Regions from separate parts of the Tissierella sp. MB52-C2 genome, predicted to be linked through region 2. Evidence: riboswitches for the same ligand, from Rfam matches in the RefSeq annotation. Region 2 holds a riboswitch; the other holds the start of a gene.
What was found. A riboswitch is a leader RNA that binds a small molecule or an ion and turns the genes downstream of it on or off. The one in region 2 is predicted to bind S-adenosylmethionine.
Positions count from the first base shown of each region.

Region 1 (3,402 bases), 810 kb from region 2:
TATGGGAGATAAGGTAATACCCAATATTGTTGGAGTTGATATAGGATGTGGCATGCTTACTGTAGAGCTTGGACATATAGATATAGATTTACCTAAATTAGATGATATAATACACAAAAGAATTCCGTCAGGCAAATCTACTCATAATGAAAGGAAATCCAAATTTGACAAATTAAATGATTTATATTGTTTTAGAGATTTGAAGGATACCAAAAGAATTGAAAGAAGTATAGGAACATTAGGTGGAGGCAATCATTTCATTGAAGTCGGAGTAGATAGTAAAAACAACAAATACTTAGTGATCCATTCAGGCAGTAGAAATCTAGGGAAACAAGTTGCAGAGATATATCAAAGGCTAGCTATAGATTTATGTAGTGGAAAAGAAGATTACTTTATTAAAAGAGATGAAATAATTACTGGATATAAAGCAGAAGGTAAAAGAAAAGAAATAAAGAAGGTGCTTGAAGAACTAAAAAAGGAATATGATAATCTCCAACCTAGCTATCCAAAAGCATTATGTTATTTAACTGGAGAATATAGAGAAAAGTATTTACATGATATGAAAATTTGTCAAGAATATGCAAGCTTAAATCGTGAAGTGATGGTAGATATCATCCTACAATCTTTATTTAAAAAAGGATTGCATGAGTTTACCTACTTTGAAACCATTCATAACTATATTAATTTCAAAGATAATATTATTAGGAAAGGGGCTATATCAGCTTATGAGGGAGAGAAAGTTTTAATCCCTATAAACATGCGAGATGGTTCCATAGTTGCCATAGGAAAGGGAAATCCAGATTGGAACTATTCAGCTCCCCATGGTGCAGGAAGACTTATGAGCAGAAATGTTGCAAAGGAATCTGTTAATTTAGATGATTTTAGAAAAAGTATGGAAGGTATATATTCTACATCAGTAAATGAATACACATTAGATGAATCGCCTTTTGCCTATAAGCCTATAGAAGAAATACTCAATAATATTACTGAAACTGCCAAGATTGTAGATATAATAAGGCCAATATATAATTTTAAAGCATAGGAAAAATATTGTTGACATATTTAGACCCCTATGCTAATATGATTAATAACTTAATAGCTTTACTTATCAAGAGTTAGGGTAGAGAATTAGCTCTATGACCCTACGCCAACCTGTTATTTAACAAGGTGGTTCTGCTAATGCCGATAAGAGAGATTTCATAGAAAATCAACCTTCTTAGCATTAGCTAAGAAGGTTTTTTTAATTACAATTTAATATTTTCTTATCTAGAGTGGTGGAGGGACTGGCCCAATGAAACCCAGCAACAGTTTTAAGCTATGGCTTAAAAAATGTGCTAATTCCTGCGGTGAAAACTGAGAGATAAGAAGTGGAGTTATATTTTTATATAAAAAATCCCTTCTTATCTTAGAAGGGATTTTTCAATTATAAAAGGGGGAGTAAAAGATGAAAAAGGAAATCGAATATTTAAATGAAGGCTTGAGATTAGTATATATGGGTGGGTCTAATATATGGGTTTAGTAATCAATGAAAATATTTTAGCAATAGATTTATTAAGAAAGGATAATATAGACATTGATCTTCAAGGCGACTCTCAGGATTCTCTAAAGGTATTAGTATTAAATTTAATGCCAAATAAATTGGATACTGAATATCAACTATTAAGATTATTGGGAAATAGTTTTGTAGACATACAGGTAGATTTTCTATATGTAAGATCACATAAACCTAAAAATACAAACTTGAATTACCTAGAAAGAGCTTATAAAACATTAGAGCAAATAAAAAATACAAACTATGATGGAATGATAATGACAGGTGCCCCCTTAGAATTTGTGGATTTTGATGATATATCTTATTGGAATGAGTTAAAGCTTATAATGGATTATTCTAATAAATATGTTAAGTCCACTATATATCTATGTTGGGCAGCAGTAGCAGGACTATATTATAACTATAAAATACCTAAACACATCATTGATAAAAAGGTAGTAGGAATATTTAGTCATGAAATCATAGGAAGAAATTCTCTATTATTTAAAGGGCTTGAACAAGAAATAATCTCCCCACATTCTAGATATTTTGAAATTAGGGAGGAGGATATAAGAGATATAAGGGAATTAGAGGTTTTATCTAAATCTAATGATGTGGGAATATATATATTGGCTGAAAGAGAAGGAAAGGCAATATATATTACAGGACATCCAGAATATAATACAGATACTTTAGAAAATGAATATAAAAGGGATAGAAATAAAGGGTTAGCACCTGATTTGCCTAGAAATTATTTTCCCAATGATGATTTTTCTCTAGTACCTAGAAATACATGGAGGAATCATTCACAGATATTAATGGATAACTGGATAAGATATTGTTTAGTGTAAGAAAAGGGGTGTAGCAATGTTAAATATTGGGTTATTAGGATTGGGAGTAGTAGGAATAGGTATTGTCCAGATATTAGAAGAGAGAAAAGATTATTTAGAAAAGTTTATAAAAAAGGAAATTAATATATCTAAGATACTGGTAAAGGACATAGAGAAGATAAGAGATATTGAAATAGATAGAAGAAAGCTTACTACAGATATTCATGAAATAATCGAAGACAATAGTATTGATGTAATTATTGAAGTTATGGGTGGTTTAGATAAGCCCTATGAATATATAAAAGAAGCATTAAGTAGAGGAAAGAATGTGATCACAGCAAATAAAGCTGTAGTAGCAAAATATTTAGAGGAGTTAACAGATTTAGCAAGAAAAAATAACAGACTTTTTCTATATGAAGCTAGTGTAGGTGGAGGAATCCCAATTATAAAACCATTAAAGGAGCAAATAAATATAAATGAAATACAGGAAATAAGAGGGATTTTAAATGGGACTTCTAATTATATACTGACAAGGATGGTAACAGATGATTTAAGTTTCAAAGAAGCCCTAGAAATAAGTCAAAATTTAGGTTATGCAGAAGCAGACCCTACTGATGATATTGAAGGTTATGATACTAGAAGAAAACTTAGAATTTTATCTACGATTGCATTTAAAGATAGGATAAATGAAGATAATATCTCATGCTATGGCATCAATAGCATAAATTTTAAAGATATAAAAAATATAAAAAACATGAATTGTACGATTAAATTGTTAGGTACAGCAGTCTTAAATAATAATAAATACTATGCTTCTGTTGAGCCAGTTATTTTGAGTCAGGATTCTTATCTGGGAAAAGTTGATAATGCTAAAAACTTAGTTTCTTTTATAGGAGATATGGTTGGAGAATTAAGGTTTTTTGGAGAAGGTGCCGGGAGATTTCCTACAGCTAATGCAGTATTAAGTGATTTAATAGACATTACAACCAATACTTATCCAAAAATGAGTTTGGGAGTGAATATAGATTTAGATAATATGAA
Region 1 is NZ_CP133261.1:3,751,076-3,754,477, forward strand. Features, by position in the region: gene RBU61_RS18780 (RtcB family protein) at 1-1,042, shown strand, start outside; SAM riboswitch class I at 1,103-1,192, shown strand; SAM riboswitch class I at 1,260-1,367, shown strand; gene metA (homoserine O-succinyltransferase) at 1,510-2,382, shown strand; gene RBU61_RS18790 (homoserine dehydrogenase) at 2,399-3,402, shown strand, end outside.
Region 1: another riboswitch for S-adenosylmethionine. It lies ahead of metA (homoserine O-succinyltransferase); the one in region 2 lies ahead of metK (methionine adenosyltransferase).

Region 2 (15,301 bases):
GTAAATACTGCTGGATACAAAAAAGATATTTCTCTTTCAGAATCTTTTCCAGAAAAACTATTGGCAAAGATGAGTAAAACTCCAGAGTTTGGGAATATAGCTAGAGGCAATAACATAATATATGAAAATAATAATGGAGTTCATACTGCTAGAACGGAAGACGGATATTTTGTCTTGGAGACAACTAGAGGAAAATCCTATGTAAAGGAAATAAAAGTTGTAGCAGATGAAGAAGGAAATTTAAAAACCTATTACAAAGATTTAATGGATGAAAATAAAACAGATTATGAAAACTACTTAATCGACGACAGTGGAAATAGAATACAAGAAGCAGGAGATATGGAAAACATGCTTCAAGGAATAGTATTTACTCCACCATCTTATGTTGTAGGTACCATGAGTGGAGGAGTTAGATTTCAGAAAATATTTACTGACTTTACACATGGTGGAATGATGGATACAGGGGGAGAATTAGATCTAGCCATAAAAGGTGATGGATTTTTCAAGATTCAAGGAGATGGACAAACCCTTTATACTAGAAATGGGTCCTTTGCCATAACTGATGGTTATCTTACAGACTTAGATGGCAGGAGAGTACTTGGAAGAAATGGTGCAATTCCTTTAAGCGGTGGTAATGTAGATATTTTAGAGAATGGACAGATTCAAGTTGATGGAAATGTTATAGATACTTTAGATGTAGTCAATATAAATAATAAAGAATTCCTTAGAAAGATGGGAGATAATCTTTTCTATGGAGCAGAAAATGCAAATATAGAAGAAAATCCATTTGAGGGAGAAGTATTACAAGGATATCTAGAGGGCTCCAACATGAATCCTATATCTGGAATGGTTGAAATGATAAATTTACTTAGAGATTTTGAAACAGGGCAAAAAGCTATTAAAATGCAAGATGAAATGTTAGAAAAAGCAGCTACTGAAATAGGAAGAGTGTAGGAGGTTTAATATGAGATCATTATGGACTGCAGCTACAGGTATGAAAGCACAACAATTTAATATAGATACTATATCAAACAACTTAGCTAATGTTAATACTACAAGCTATAAAGTACAAAGGGCAGAGTTTAAAGATTTATTCTATGCAAATATTAAAAGAGCGAATGTAAATGACGAAGGTGGAAGACCGGTAAACTTAGAAGTAGGACATGGTGTTATGCCAGTTGCCACTAAAAGAGACTTTAGAACGGGTTCCCTTATGCCAACTGAAAATACCTTTGATTTTGCATTAAATGGCGAGGGGTTCTTCTCAATAATGATGCCAAATGAAGATATAAGATATACTAGAGATGGTGGATTTAAACTAAGTATAGATGGAGATGAAGCTACTTTAGTTACTTCAGATGGATATTTTGTACTTAGTGAAGATGAAGATTTAATTACTTTTGATTCAGGATTAAAGGATATAACTGTTGATGAATTAGGATATATCTATGGACTAGATGAAGATGATGAAAATGTTGAACTAGGAAGATTAATGTTAGTAAACTTTATGAATCCAGAAGGGCTTCAATCTGAAGGACAGAACCTTTATAGAGCAACAGGTGCTTCAGGAGAAGAAACTCTACTGGAAGCAGAAGAAATGAACACAAAAGTAGTTCAAGGATATCTAGAAGTATCAAATGTTCAAGTAGTAGATGAAATGGTAAAGTTGATTACAGCTCAAAGAGCATATGAAATAAATTCTAAGACTATATCTACTGCTGATGAAATGATGCAAATGGCAAATAACTTAAAGAGATAATAGGTGATTAAATGAATATATTACCAAATAATAATATTATAAATGTAGGTAAAGACCCTTCAGCAATTAAACAAAGGGCAGAAAACCTGAAAGCTAATAGTGAAGATAAGGAATTAATGGATGTATGCAAGGAGTTTGAAAGCATATTTACCTATATGATGTTAAAGGAAATGAAAAAATCTATTCCAGATGATGGATTCATAGAAAAATCTCAAGGAACTCGAGTATTTGAGGAAATGTACTTAGAAGAATTGTCTAAAGAAATGTCTAACGGGGATAATGGTATAGGTATAGCAAAGATGCTCTATGAGCAGTTTAAAAAAGGAAATATTGAGTTGTAGATAAATAAGGAATAACTCCGATTTCTGAAGCCTGGCTTCAGAAATCGGAGTTATTTTTACTTCACCTTTACTCCTGGTCTTTCAAATAAGGGGGAAATTGTATAAGTGGCTTTTGAACCATTTACTACAAACTCTACAATACCTAAATCATATATATCATCAGCTTTTGCTGGTGTTTTTGTATTTAATTCAATATATCTTATACCATCTTTTAAATCTGAAGTATTGGAACTTCCACCATGGACTACAAATATACTTTTATCTCTTTCTCTAGCTTCTACTAAATATTTATGAAGTAAATCTGCTTCTAATTTATCTGTAAATCCATTACTTCCAAACACTGGAGTAGTTAAGAATAGAACAATATTACTTTCCTGTATATTGGCTAAATCATTTTTCAAATTATTCCACTGATTAGAATTAGTTGCTCTAATACCTTTCTTATCAGTATTTACACTTATGAAAACAAGATCTTTATGTTTATTTTTTTTATAGCCACTTGATGCATCTATTCTTGCATAGTTATTTAATCCATTTGCAAATTCATTTGATACACTATTTAAGAAAACAGCTATTTTACTTTTATTTATTCTAGCTTTAATTTTTGAACTAGCATCATATTTCACAAGATCATTTAATTTCTTTGGTTCTGCTGCTACGGCAAAAGTAAAGCCTTCATTTTCAACATTAGATTTAACATTTTTATCATCCTTTAATGAACTAGGTGTAGGTAATACTACATTACCTAAAGCTGGTGGATAGAAAGCTGTTAGTCCATCAAGTAATATTTCTCCTGCTGGTTTCTTCAGCCCATCTGTTTCCACAGGATAAATTTTTTCTAAAACTATAGGATAGGAAACGTTGGATGGAATAGCTGCCTCTACAAATCTCCAATCATCAAAGTCTATGTTTTTCGTAAAATCTATAGTATGAGTCTCACCTTTATTATCCTTTATAGTGCCTCTTAACCATGTACCACTGCCATCACCTTTAACCCATAGGCCAAATTTCTTTGGCATACCATTTACAGCTAGTCCAGCTTTTTCTCCTGCCATGAAGTTAAGGTATGCTGCTCTAGTACCAGTGTCTCCAGAGAAATCATATTTTAAAGCTACAGAGGATTTACCTTCCTTTGCCTCTTGACTTAAATTTATACTACCACTCACTGTACTAGGCTGAGGTGTAAACTTTATATTATTGATATTTTCGAAGCCTTCAATTAATTTACCATCACTACCTATAGTTACTACAATGTTTCTAACTCCATCTCCTAGCTTAGCAGTTAAAACTCCAGCCAGAGATTTATCTCCACTATGGAACACTCCATTAGTTACAGTGCCGATATCGTTTATAGTTGTAAATTCAATATCTTTAGAATAAACTTTAGCTTGATATCCATGGGCATCTCTACCGCTAAAAGCAGGTAGAGCTTTTTCGCTATTCAAATCTACATAAAAATTAGATAAATCAGTACTTAAATCTTTAACAGGTCCTAATACTTTAACTTCAGTAGAAGCAATTATACCATCATAGTTAGCAGTAATAGTAGCTTTGCCTTCTGAAAGAGCCTTAAAGCTATTGCCTTCTATAATTCCTTCTATACCCTCATGGGAAAAGACTAATTTAGATTCATCTAATGCAACTGGATTATGATACTCGTCATATCCTTTTACTGTAAAATTCCTTGAAGTGTTTAAAAACATATTAGAATCATCTGTTGATACCTTAATATAGGATAATTCTCCTACTGGAGCGTTGGAAAATACTCCAACTCCATTTACTACAAGTCTTTCAGTGCCTTCAGATGGTTTATTTACTACAGTAGCCTTTTTCTCATCTATTGGCTTTATTGCCATAGTAGTTGAACCGCCGCCATCTAAGTTTAGACCATTATATGCCCCTAATTCCCTTAGGATTGCGCCAAACATTTCTTGACTAACTCCTTTAAAGGAGTTATCTCTTCCATCTATAGTTACTAAAATAATTTCCTTTCCATCTTGACTAATACCGATTCCAGTCCTAGGAGCATTTCCTTGAGAGTTAATATTTGTAAGGGATAATTCTCCGTCTTTAAGTATAATACTTCCACCACCGATGGCAAACTTAATCTCGTCAGTGCTTGGGGAAGTTGATAATTGAAGATCTATAGAATCTCCTATGGCAAATTGATCTAATCCTTGCATTCTTTCTTCTCCTCTTACAGCTAAAACATATCCGTTTTGAGGTATGTTAACTGCCTCTTTGCCAATTCTCACATCTGTTACTACATTATCCTCTACTACAACCTCTACTAAATCTGAATGAAATTTATTTCCTATGGATTTAGCACCCCAGTTTTTATCTAAAAGAGTTAAAACATCAAAGTTAGTAGTTATCTTATTTATTGCATTTATAATAACTTTCTTTCCACTAGATAAATTAGTAGCTACCATACTTCTATCCATATAGTCTATCTTAGCATTATTTAAAAAATCTACAAAAAAGCTAGGAAGGGCATAGTCCCTTTCTATGGGAGAAGATATTATAGTACCATCATTAATTAAAGTTCCCAGGGAAGATGGCAGTGGAGTATAGTTGAAATAGTCTCCATTTATTCCAGCTACAGCATCGTGCTTCTCCACTAAGGAACTGACCTTGTCCCTGCTTGGAATACCATTTGGATTAAATAGACCTTTGAGTTCAGTATAAGGGTCTAATAAATTAACTCTAAGTACGTTTATATTCCACCATCCAGAAGTAGTGAAACGCATTATCTTTTCATAAACTACTCCAGAAGAAATATTGGTTTTCTCAACATTTTCATATATGGAGTATGGCATATTTACAGTAATTTTAGCAGCAAGAGCTGGACCAGTTGAAGTAAATATAGTTGTAGCAGCTAAAATAGATACAAAAACTTTCTTAATATTTTTTCTCATTAAATCACCTCGTTATAATTTACCTTTTTTACCTAATCTACCTAAGATTGCTTGTCTCAAGTATTATTATATAGGTTAAATATATCAATTGGGTTACAATTATGTTACAAGTTAGGAACAAATGACTATTGACCAAGAGACAAAAAAGAATTAAACAAAAATTTAACTCTTATAATACTAAATAGGAAAGTGAAATGTTTATTATATCATATATATCATAGTAAATATAATATATATGGTATAATTTCTATATAAGTAATTCGTAAAAATGAAAAGATATGTAGATAAGAAAATTTATATTTTACTTATAAGGGGAGTTAAAATGGGACTGTTATCAGATTTTCGACTTTCTGTGATTGAAAAAAAGTTGGGTGTATATGGCATTCATGTTTATCAGAATGGATAAACTTTGGCAGAGCATCGATTCCGAAGCAATAATAGAGAAAATCTCTATTCTGCATCGAAAACCTTTGTATCTATTGGAGTCGGTATTGCAGAAAGTGAAGGCCGCTTCCAGTTGTCAGATTATGTGTTGGATTTTTTTCCGGAATATAAGGATATTGCTTATTCAGGTTCTGAAAAAATAACTATTCAGTATTTGTTGCAAATGAGTTCGGGTCATATGTCTGAGGATGTTACACAATATAACTCCAAAGATAGAGCAGGACTTTTCTTTATCTTAGAAATGAAAGAAGAAGCTGGCTCGAATTTCTATGTGGAGTGATATTTTACCAAATTTGTAGTATAAGTGTGAGGTTCGTAAATAGATTTCGAAAAAATATGTTTTTAATTTATAAGGTCCGTAATGGATTTTTATAAACAAACATATTGCTCAGAACCATTACGGACCTTACTTTTTAATTTTGTCTCAAAAATTAAAAAAAAGATCTATAGGATTTCCTATAGATCAATCTTTTGATGGTCGGGGTGAGAGGATTTGAACCCCCGGCCCCATGGTCCCAAACCACGTGCGCTACCAAACTGCGCTACACCCCGACATTTGTTTAACTGCTTTTGTCTTGTTGTCTCTCGTTCGACTATTATAGTATACGATGGATTGGATAAAAATGCAATAGGTTAAAATAGGCCATATATAGGAGAAAACATAGATATTCAATGAGTATTAAGGATTACGTTGGTAATTCGGAGTATATCTATATATATCTGAATAAATCTCTATAAATTTGATAAATAGTAAAATAAAATTTAAAACAGGACAAAAAATCTTATATTTTCTGTCCTGTTCTTAGAGTTAATATTTAAATTTTGATATTTCTTTATACATTTCCTCTGATAAATTTAGTAAATCCTTTGATGCAAGTTCAATTTCTGCCATGGCAGAAATTTGTTCTTCAACAGATGCGGAAGTTTCCTGAGTACCCGCAGCATTTTCTTCTGAAATAGCAGATAGATTTTCAATAATATTTATTATGTCTTCTTTTTTACTATTCATTTCGTCACCAGAAGAAATCACATATTCAATGGCCATTCCAATTTTTTCAATGGCATCTGCGATACCTTCAAATTTATCATTAGTATTTTCTACACTTACCCTTTGTAACTCTGTAGCTTCTCTTACTTTTTCAATATTATTTACAGCATATTCTGTTTCCTGTGTCAAATCTTCTATTATATTTACTATTTCCTTAGTAAATTCATTGGAGTTTTCAGCTAGTTTACGGATTTCATCTGCAACAACTGCAAAGCCTCTACCATGTTCACCAGCACGAGCGGCTTCAATAGCAGCATTAAGAGCTAAAAGATTTGTTTCCCTAGCTATATTTTGGATCATATAACTAGCTTTGTGAATTTTTTCTGTACTATTATTTGTATTTAAAATGATTCGATTTATTTCTTCTACCGAATCTTGATTTATTTTAGTTTTTTCTACTAATTCTTTAACTATTTCGCTGCCTTCATCCTTTAAGGCCCTAACTTCATCTGTAGTTTTATTTAGTTCCTCAACGTATTGTTGATTTTTTTCTATGAGCTCTCCCAATACATTTATAGTCATAGCACCTTTTTCTGTATCTCGAGCTTGGTCGTAAGCTCCATGTGCTATTTCTTGAACGGTATTGGCAATTTCTTGAGACACCATTGTTGTTTGGGCACTGGTAGAAGCTAATTTTTCTGATGCAAGTTTTAAATCACTAGATGCACCATACATATCACCAATAATCTTTTTAATAAAGCTCTGTAGATTTCCTAAGGAATTAGAAATCTCTCCAAACTCATCTCTTTGACTCAGGAATTTATGAGAAAGTATATGAGTAAAATCTCCAGATGCCATTACATTTAAATGATTCTTTGCTATGTTTAGACTACTGGCAATGGTTCTAGATGTGATAAATAATATGGTTCCCAATATAATAAAAGAAGTAAGACCTATTATAAAAACAATAATCATATTTCTATTAATTGCAGCATTAGTATCTTCCATAGATAAAGCTATATTTAAAGCACCTAAAAATCTTCCATTTATATTTGCAGGGACTACAAATTCATATACTTCTTCTCCATTATTGATAATGGAGGAATATCCTTTTCTTTCACTGATCGCTTCAATAATATTTGCGTCACTTATTTCTGTACCAATTTTTTCATTATTACTATGGGCTATTATTTTATTATTAGGATCTATAAATCCTGCGTATGCTATATCAGCAGACTTAGATAAATCGTTTACAAGTTTTTGATATTCAAATTTTTCAGTTAAATCGTGAATGCTATTGGCAGAAATAGCAACTTGGACAAATTCACCATTTTTTCCCTTTACTGCTCCAAATTTATAGTAAGAGCCATTTTCAGATGCCGCATCTTGTCTGATTTCCTCTATCATTTGAATTTCAGTACTTTTCATAAAGGTATCCAGTGGGTGATTAGGAGGTACACGCCATCCAATATCTTCACGAACTGTGGAATATATCATTTCCATATTTTCATTATACCAATAGATATTGTCTATAATTGAACTATCCTTAATATTATCTAGGACTTCATTACTTAAACTATCTTGATATTTTATTACTGAGTTAGCTGTAGCTTTCATATTATTCTCCAATACTTCAGTAATAGTTGTAATGGAGCTTTCATTATCGTTCATTCTATTAATCACTTGATCTGCCAATTGGAACCCATTGTTTTTCTTTGCGTTTAATATATTTTTCTTAAATAAATAGGATGTACTTAATTCAATTACCAATATTGTCGTAAATAGAAATACTAGAGGGACTACAATTAATTTGAATTTAATTGTCCTGACACTTTTACTTTTTTCATTTTTTAATTTACTAGATTTGAATTTTTTTAAATTTGGCACCTTAATCTTTAATTTTTTCATGTAACCATCTCCCATGTCATTTTTGTAATTAATTTTTAGGAAGTATATCCCATATATACATCATATTACCATAGACAAATCATAAATTTCATAGAAATGATAATTTATTCATTGAAAAACTTCGGTCAATAAAGGTATAATATATATATCGGAACATTTGGAGGAATATTTATGCTAGATTTAATAGAAGAATTAAGAATAGAGATTATGGTAATTCTTTTTTCTATGTTGCCTATAATAGAAGTAAGAGGAGCTATACCTTTAGGTATATCTTTAGGACTTAGTCCAATACATAGTACAATCCTTGGGATAATAGGAAATATAATTATAGTTCCGTTTTTATTGAAGTTACTTCATCCTATAATGTTATTCTTTGAAAAGACGGTGATTTTTTCAAAGACCATAGGCTGGGTAAAAAAAAGAGCTATGAAAAAATCAGGTACCATAAAGAAATATAGTCTTATAGGACTATTTATATTTGTTGCTGTACCAATACCTACTACTGGGGCATGGACAGGCTCTGTTATAGCATCTATATTAAAACTTGATTTTAAGAAATCCTTATTAGCCATATCATTAGGTGTTGTATCATCAGGGTTTATTGTAGCCATTATATCCTATAGTGTAGTTTCAATATTTTAAACTGTTGACTAGGATTTTTCACTATGATAAAATGTTATGTAGATAAAAAAATATAGTTCCTTATCAAGAGAGGTGGAGGGTACGGGCCCGACGAAACCCAGCAACCAGTATTTTATATACAAGGTGCTAAATCCCGCAGAACTAAGTTCTGAAAGATGAGGTAAAGCAAATGCTAAGACCTTTTCTTTAAGAAGGTTTTTTTTTATGACCTAACACAGTGAATGACAGTGAACTGATGTAGGTCAAACGCAATGAGCACCAAATCTATACGAGCATAGTGAGTAAATAGATTTGAGTTGCGAAACTGCGGGAAATGACCTAACACAGCGAACGTCAGTAAGTTGATGGTAGGTCAAACGCAACATCAAACTTAAAAGGGGAGGGAATTTAATGAAAAAATGGTTATTTACTTCTGAATCAGTAACAGAAGGACATCCGGATAAAGTATGTGATCAAATATCTGATTCCATACTTGATGCAATATTAGAAAAGGACCCAGATGCAAGAGTTGCTTGTGAGACTACAGTGACTACAGGAATGATACTAGTAATAGGTGAAATCACTACAAAATGTTATGTAGATATTCCTAAGATTGCTCGTGAAACCATAGAAAAAATAGGATATACTAGAGCAAAGTATGGATTTGACTCAGATACGTGTGCAGTACTAACTTCTATAAATGAGCAATCAGGAGATATTGCCATGGGAGTAGATAAGGCATTGGAGCAGAAAATAGATTCTAAAGATTTATTAGACCAAGTAGGTGCTGGAGATCAAGGGATGATGTTTGGTTATGCTTGTAATGAAACTAAGGAATTAATGCCACTACCTATATCCTTAGCCCATAAACTAGCTAAGAGATTAACAGATGTAAGAAAAAATGGTACATTAGAATATCTAAGACCAGATGGAAAGACTCAAGTAACAGTGGAGTACCATAACGACAAGCCAGTAAGAATAGAAAATGTAGTAGTATCAACTCAACATAGCCGAGATGTATCCCTAGATACCATAAGAGAGGATATAATAAATCATGTAATAATGGAAATAATTCCTAAAGAACTATTAGACGAAAATACAAAATACTATGTAAATCCTACAGGTAGATTTGTAATAGGTGGACCTATGGGAGATGCAGGTTTAACTGGAAGAAAAATAATAGTAGATACTTACGGTGGATATGCAAGACATGGCGGTGGAGCATTTTCAGGAAAAGACCCTACAAAGGTAGACCGTTCAGCTGCATATGCGGCAAGATATGTGGCGAAAAACGTAGTAGCAGCAGGATTAGCAGATAAATGTGAAGTAGGTCTTGCCTATGCCATAGGAGTAGCTAGACCATTGTCTATTTATGTAGATACTTTTGGTACAGGCAAAATAACTGATGGAGAAATAGAGGAGTTAGTAAGAAAACATTTTGACCTAAGACCAGCAGCTATTATAAAAAATCTAGACCTGAAAAGACCAATCTATAGTCAATTAGCAGCTTATGGACACTTTGGACGAGAAGATTTAGATTTACCATGGGAGAAAACAGACAAAGTTGATTTATTGAGAGGATAACCCTCTCAATAAATCTCCAGTGAATAACCAATAAGGGAGGCGAGTATATGTTACTAGAGGGTATCATCGAAGAAGTTAGATTTAGAAATGAGTCTAATGGTTATACAGTTGCAAAACTTAATACATCTGATGGTCCAGTTACCATAGTAGGAAATACTCCCTTTATTAATTTAGAAGAGACTGTAAAAGTGGAAGGGGAATGGATTTATCATCCTACTTATGGAGAACAATTAGCTTTTACAAGTTTAGAAATAGTAGTACCATCTACACTAAAGGGAATAGAAAACTATCTTTCCTCTGGGCTTATACCTCATATTGGACCAAAGACAGCCAAGAGAATAGTAGAAAAATTTGGACTAGATTCCTTGGAAGTCATCCAATATAATCCTGAAAAGCTAAGGGAAATCAGCGGAATTGGAGATAAAAAGCTAGAAACAATAGTTGAAGCCTATGAAGAACAAAGAGAAGTAAGAGATATAATGGTGTTTTTACAGCAATATGGAATTACAGTAAACTATGGAATAAAGATATATAAAAAATATGGTAAAGACACAATAAATATAATAATGGAAAATCCCTATAGATTATCAGAAGACATCTATGGTATAGGTTTTAAAACAGCAGATAAAATTGCAGAAAAAATGGGGATAAATAAGGAATCCCTTCATAGAGTAGAAGCTGGATTAAAATATATCATAATGAAATGGGCTGGAAATGGACATTCCTATGTACCTAAAGAAGAATTAATATCAGATACTAAAGAATTATTAGAGACAGAAGAAAATTTAATTGAAGAAGGCATAAGAAACCTAGGACTTAAGGGAAGTATTCATATAGTTAAAGACAATAAGGATACTTTGGTTTATTATACTCCTTTTCATATAGCAGAAAATAATGTAAGTAAAAAACTAGTACAATTATCTCAGGTAAAATTGGATGAATTAAAGATAGATGTGGAAAAAGAAATAAAGAGAATAGAGGAAGAAGAAACTATTCTATTTGCTGAAAAACAAATATTAGCCATAAAGGAATCCTTAGAAAACGGTCTAGTAGTAATTACTGGTGGTCCAGGTACAGGGAAGACTACTACTATAAATGCCATAATTAAAATATGTGAAGACTTGGAACTTTCAGTTATATTGGCAGCTCCCACAGGCAGAGCAGCAAAGAGAATGACAGAAACCACAGGAAAAGAAGCAAAAACAATACATAGATTACTAGAATACTCATTTATGGAAGAAGAAAGTATGGCATTTGGAAAAGACGAAGACAATGCCATAGAAGGGGATTTAATAATTATAGACGAATCTTCAATGATAGACATATTACTTATGAATTCTTTACTTAAAGCATTAAATCCAGGAACTAGAGTAGTTCTAGTGGGAGATATAGATCAATTACCATCTGTAGGTGCAGGAAATGTATTAAAAGATATAATAGAGTCAGGAGCAATTAAGGTAGTAAGGTTAGATGAAATCTTTAGACAGTCAGAAGAAAGCATGATAATAGTCAATGCTCATAAAATAAATAAGGGAGAAGACCCAATCTTAAATAAAAAAGAAAAGGATTTTTATTTTTTAAGGGGAGACAATACGAAATCCATTTTAGATACAGTAGTAGAACTTTGTAATGAAAGACTTCCACAGTTTTATGGAGTAGATAAAGTAAGGGATATTCAAGTCCTAACTCCAATGAAAAAAGGAGATGTAGGTATTAATTCTCTAAATAAACATTTGCAATCAGCTTTAAATCCAAAAAGCGATAATAAGGAAGAAAAAGAAATAGGTGGAGAATTATTTAGAGTTGGCGATAAAGTAATGCAGATAAAAAATAATTATACTACTGAATGGAAGACAGTGAAAAATGGAATAGAAATAAATAAGGGTGAGGGAGTATTTAATGGAGATTTTGGATTTATCATAGATATAGATGAAGAAGATAGAACTATGAAGGTTCTCTTTGATGAGGAAAAAGAAGTGGAATATGAGTTCAATCAATTAGATGAATTGAAATTAGCCTATGCTACCACGGTACATAAATCCCAAGGTTCAGAATTTCCAGTAGTTATAATGCCGATTACATGGGGACCACCCATGCTTTTGACTAGAAACCTATTATATACTGCCATTACAAGGGCAAGAAAACTAGTAGTATTAGTAGGAGAAGAACGGTATTTATCTATGATGATAAATAATAATAGAATAACAAAGAGATATTCAGCCTTAGATAAGAAAATTAGAAGCTATATGTCTATTTTCATGGAGGAATAATTTATGTTGCTATTCAGAAAAAATAATATTTGTCTTTTTTGTAAAGAGAATAATAGTAATATAACTGGGTATATATGCAAAGATTGTTATGGAAGGTTGGAAATATTCCATAAAGAACTAGAATTAAATTCCCCCTATATTAAAAGAATCTGCTATTCCATGGGATATAATAGATTTATTAGGGAAATCATAGGGGATTATAAATTTAACGGAAAAAACTATCTATATAGGCCTCTTGGTGATATTATAATAGAAACCATAACAAAGAATAACATACATAAGAATATAGATTTAATAATGTATATACCACTTCATAATAGAAAAGAAGCCATAAGAGGATATAACCAAGCTGAACTATTAGGAAGCTTTATAGGAAAAAAGCTAAATATCCCCCTATCTAAGAAGAATTTAATAAAAACAAAATGGACAAAGGAACAATCTCATTTAACCAAGATAAATAGAGTTACAAATCTTAAAGATTCATTTAACATAAAAAGTCCCAAGGAAATAAAAGGAAAGAAAATACTCTTAGTGGACGATATTATAACTACAGGAGCAACTATGGAAGAATGTGCTAGACTACTTATAAATAATGGTGCTAGGGAAGTCAGAGCCATTGCTCTAACCTCAAGTAAAAAAGACCTCTGTTGAAGCATTACAAGGTAGCATTTTGAAATTCATTTGGGGAAAGTCCCTTTATATAGGATATTAAGGTGGAACTTTCCTATTCGTTATAAGAAAAGGATGTGAAAAGATGAATGTAAAGAACTGTAGTAGATGTGGAAAGATTTATAATTATGATGGATTTAGAGTATGTCCAACTTGTAGAAGAGATGATGAAGAAGATTTTCAAAAGGTAAGAGAATATCTATATGATAGTCCAGGGGCAAATATTCAAGAAGTTAGTGAAAAGACAGAAGTAGATTCAAAAAAGATTATAGACTTTCTAAGAGGAGGAAGACTAGAAATAGGAGAAGGAAGTAATCTTATATTAGAATGTGAAAGCTGTGGCACAAGTATTAGGACAGGAAGATTTTGTGATAAATGTGCTTCAGGAATACAAAGAGAACTTGGTGCAGTAGTAGATGCAGCAAGGTCTAAATTAGACTTAAGTAAAAGAGATGAAAAGTTTAGATTAGCAGATAAATATGGAAAAAAAAGATAAAAAAGCTAAAGAAACACCTTATCTTACCGATAATAATATTGAAAGGGAAGAGGGGTGTTTTTTTATGAGAATAAATAAGATTAACAATGTCTTTAAAGTGTATAATGAAAACGCTGGTGTTAAAAAAGTTAAAGACAATAACACAAAAGATAAAGACCAAGTTAAACTATCGGAACAGGCCATTGAGTTTCAACACGCTTTAAAGAAAGTAAAAGAATTAGAAGAAATACGAATAGACAAGGTAGAAGATATTAAAAAACAAGTACAAACAGGAACTTATAAAATAGATGGAATGAAAATAGCTGAAAAGATGATTGAAGATATTACTTTTGATAAAAAAATATAATGGTTGGTGGAGAAATGACGTTTAAAGAAGAATTAGAAGAAATTCTTAATAAAGAATTAAGGATTTTAATAGAACTAAGGGATTTATCCTTCAAGAAAACAGATATAATTATATCTAATAATGTACAGGAACTAGAAGAAATTACTAGACTGGAAGAAGTCTTGGTAAATCAAATGGCTCTTTTAGAAGAAGAAAGAGAAAGATTTCTAGATACCTGGGGAGTGGCAATAAACACTCCTATTTCTTTTGTCATAGAAAAATTCCCAGAAGATAATAAAATATTGACCAATATTAAGGAAGAAATGACAAATATAATGGAAGAACTTTCCTTGAGAAACAAAGTAAACAATGATTTAATAATGGAAAACCTTGATTGGGTTGATTTCAATATGAACCTAATTACTAGCAGCCCTATGAGTCCTAATTATGGTAACAAAGATGTAAAAGAAAATGGTAATAGTATTTTTGATAGGAAGGTGTAAGATATGTCATTTGGAGGATTATATATATCAATATCAGGACTACAAGCAACAAAGACGTCCTTGAATACAATTTCACATAATATATCTAATGCAAATAATCCATATTATGTAAGACAATCTGCTCTACATAAGGATAATTACTATAAAACAGATGGAAGATTTCAAACTGGTACAGGGGTTAGTGTTTCACAGATAAAACAAGTAAGAGATGAGTTTTTAGATAAAAAATTGAGACGAGAACTAGCAAGCTTTGGTTATCACTATGGAAAATCTGGAACTTTGGAAGACATAGAAGGAGTATTTAATGAGATAAGCAATAGCGGCCTGCAAAAAATAATGGATGGATTTTGGGATAACTGGAATGAACTTTATAAAGATTCAGAAAGTCTAACCATGAGGGGGTTAGTTCATGAATCTGCAGTAGCCTTTACGGAAACAGTAAATCATATATCTACTCAACTTAACAATATACAGC
Region 2 is NZ_CP133261.1:2,934,154-2,949,454, reverse strand. Features, by position in the region: gene RBU61_RS15030 (flagellar hook-basal body protein) at 1-954, shown strand, start outside; gene flgG (flagellar basal-body rod protein FlgG) at 965-1,759, shown strand; gene RBU61_RS15020 (rod-binding protein) at 1,771-2,100, shown strand; gene RBU61_RS15015 (phosphodiester glycosidase family protein) at 2,157-5,018, opposite strand; gene RBU61_RS15010 (serine hydrolase) at 5,428-5,742, shown strand; tRNA gene RBU61_RS15005 (tRNA-Pro) at 5,938-6,014, opposite strand; gene RBU61_RS15000 (methyl-accepting chemotaxis protein) at 6,271-8,358, opposite strand; gene RBU61_RS14995 (small multi-drug export protein) at 8,530-9,000, shown strand; SAM riboswitch class I at 9,058-9,162, shown strand; gene metK (methionine adenosyltransferase) at 9,391-10,563, shown strand; gene RBU61_RS14985 (ATP-dependent RecD-like DNA helicase) at 10,611-12,833, shown strand; gene RBU61_RS14980 (ComF family protein) at 12,837-13,484, shown strand; gene RBU61_RS14975 (TIGR03826 family flagellar region protein) at 13,588-13,998, shown strand; gene flgM (flagellar biosynthesis anti-sigma factor FlgM) at 13,982-14,344, shown strand; gene RBU61_RS14965 (flagellar protein FlgN) at 14,359-14,826, shown strand; gene flgK (flagellar hook-associated protein FlgK) at 14,830-15,301, shown strand, end outside.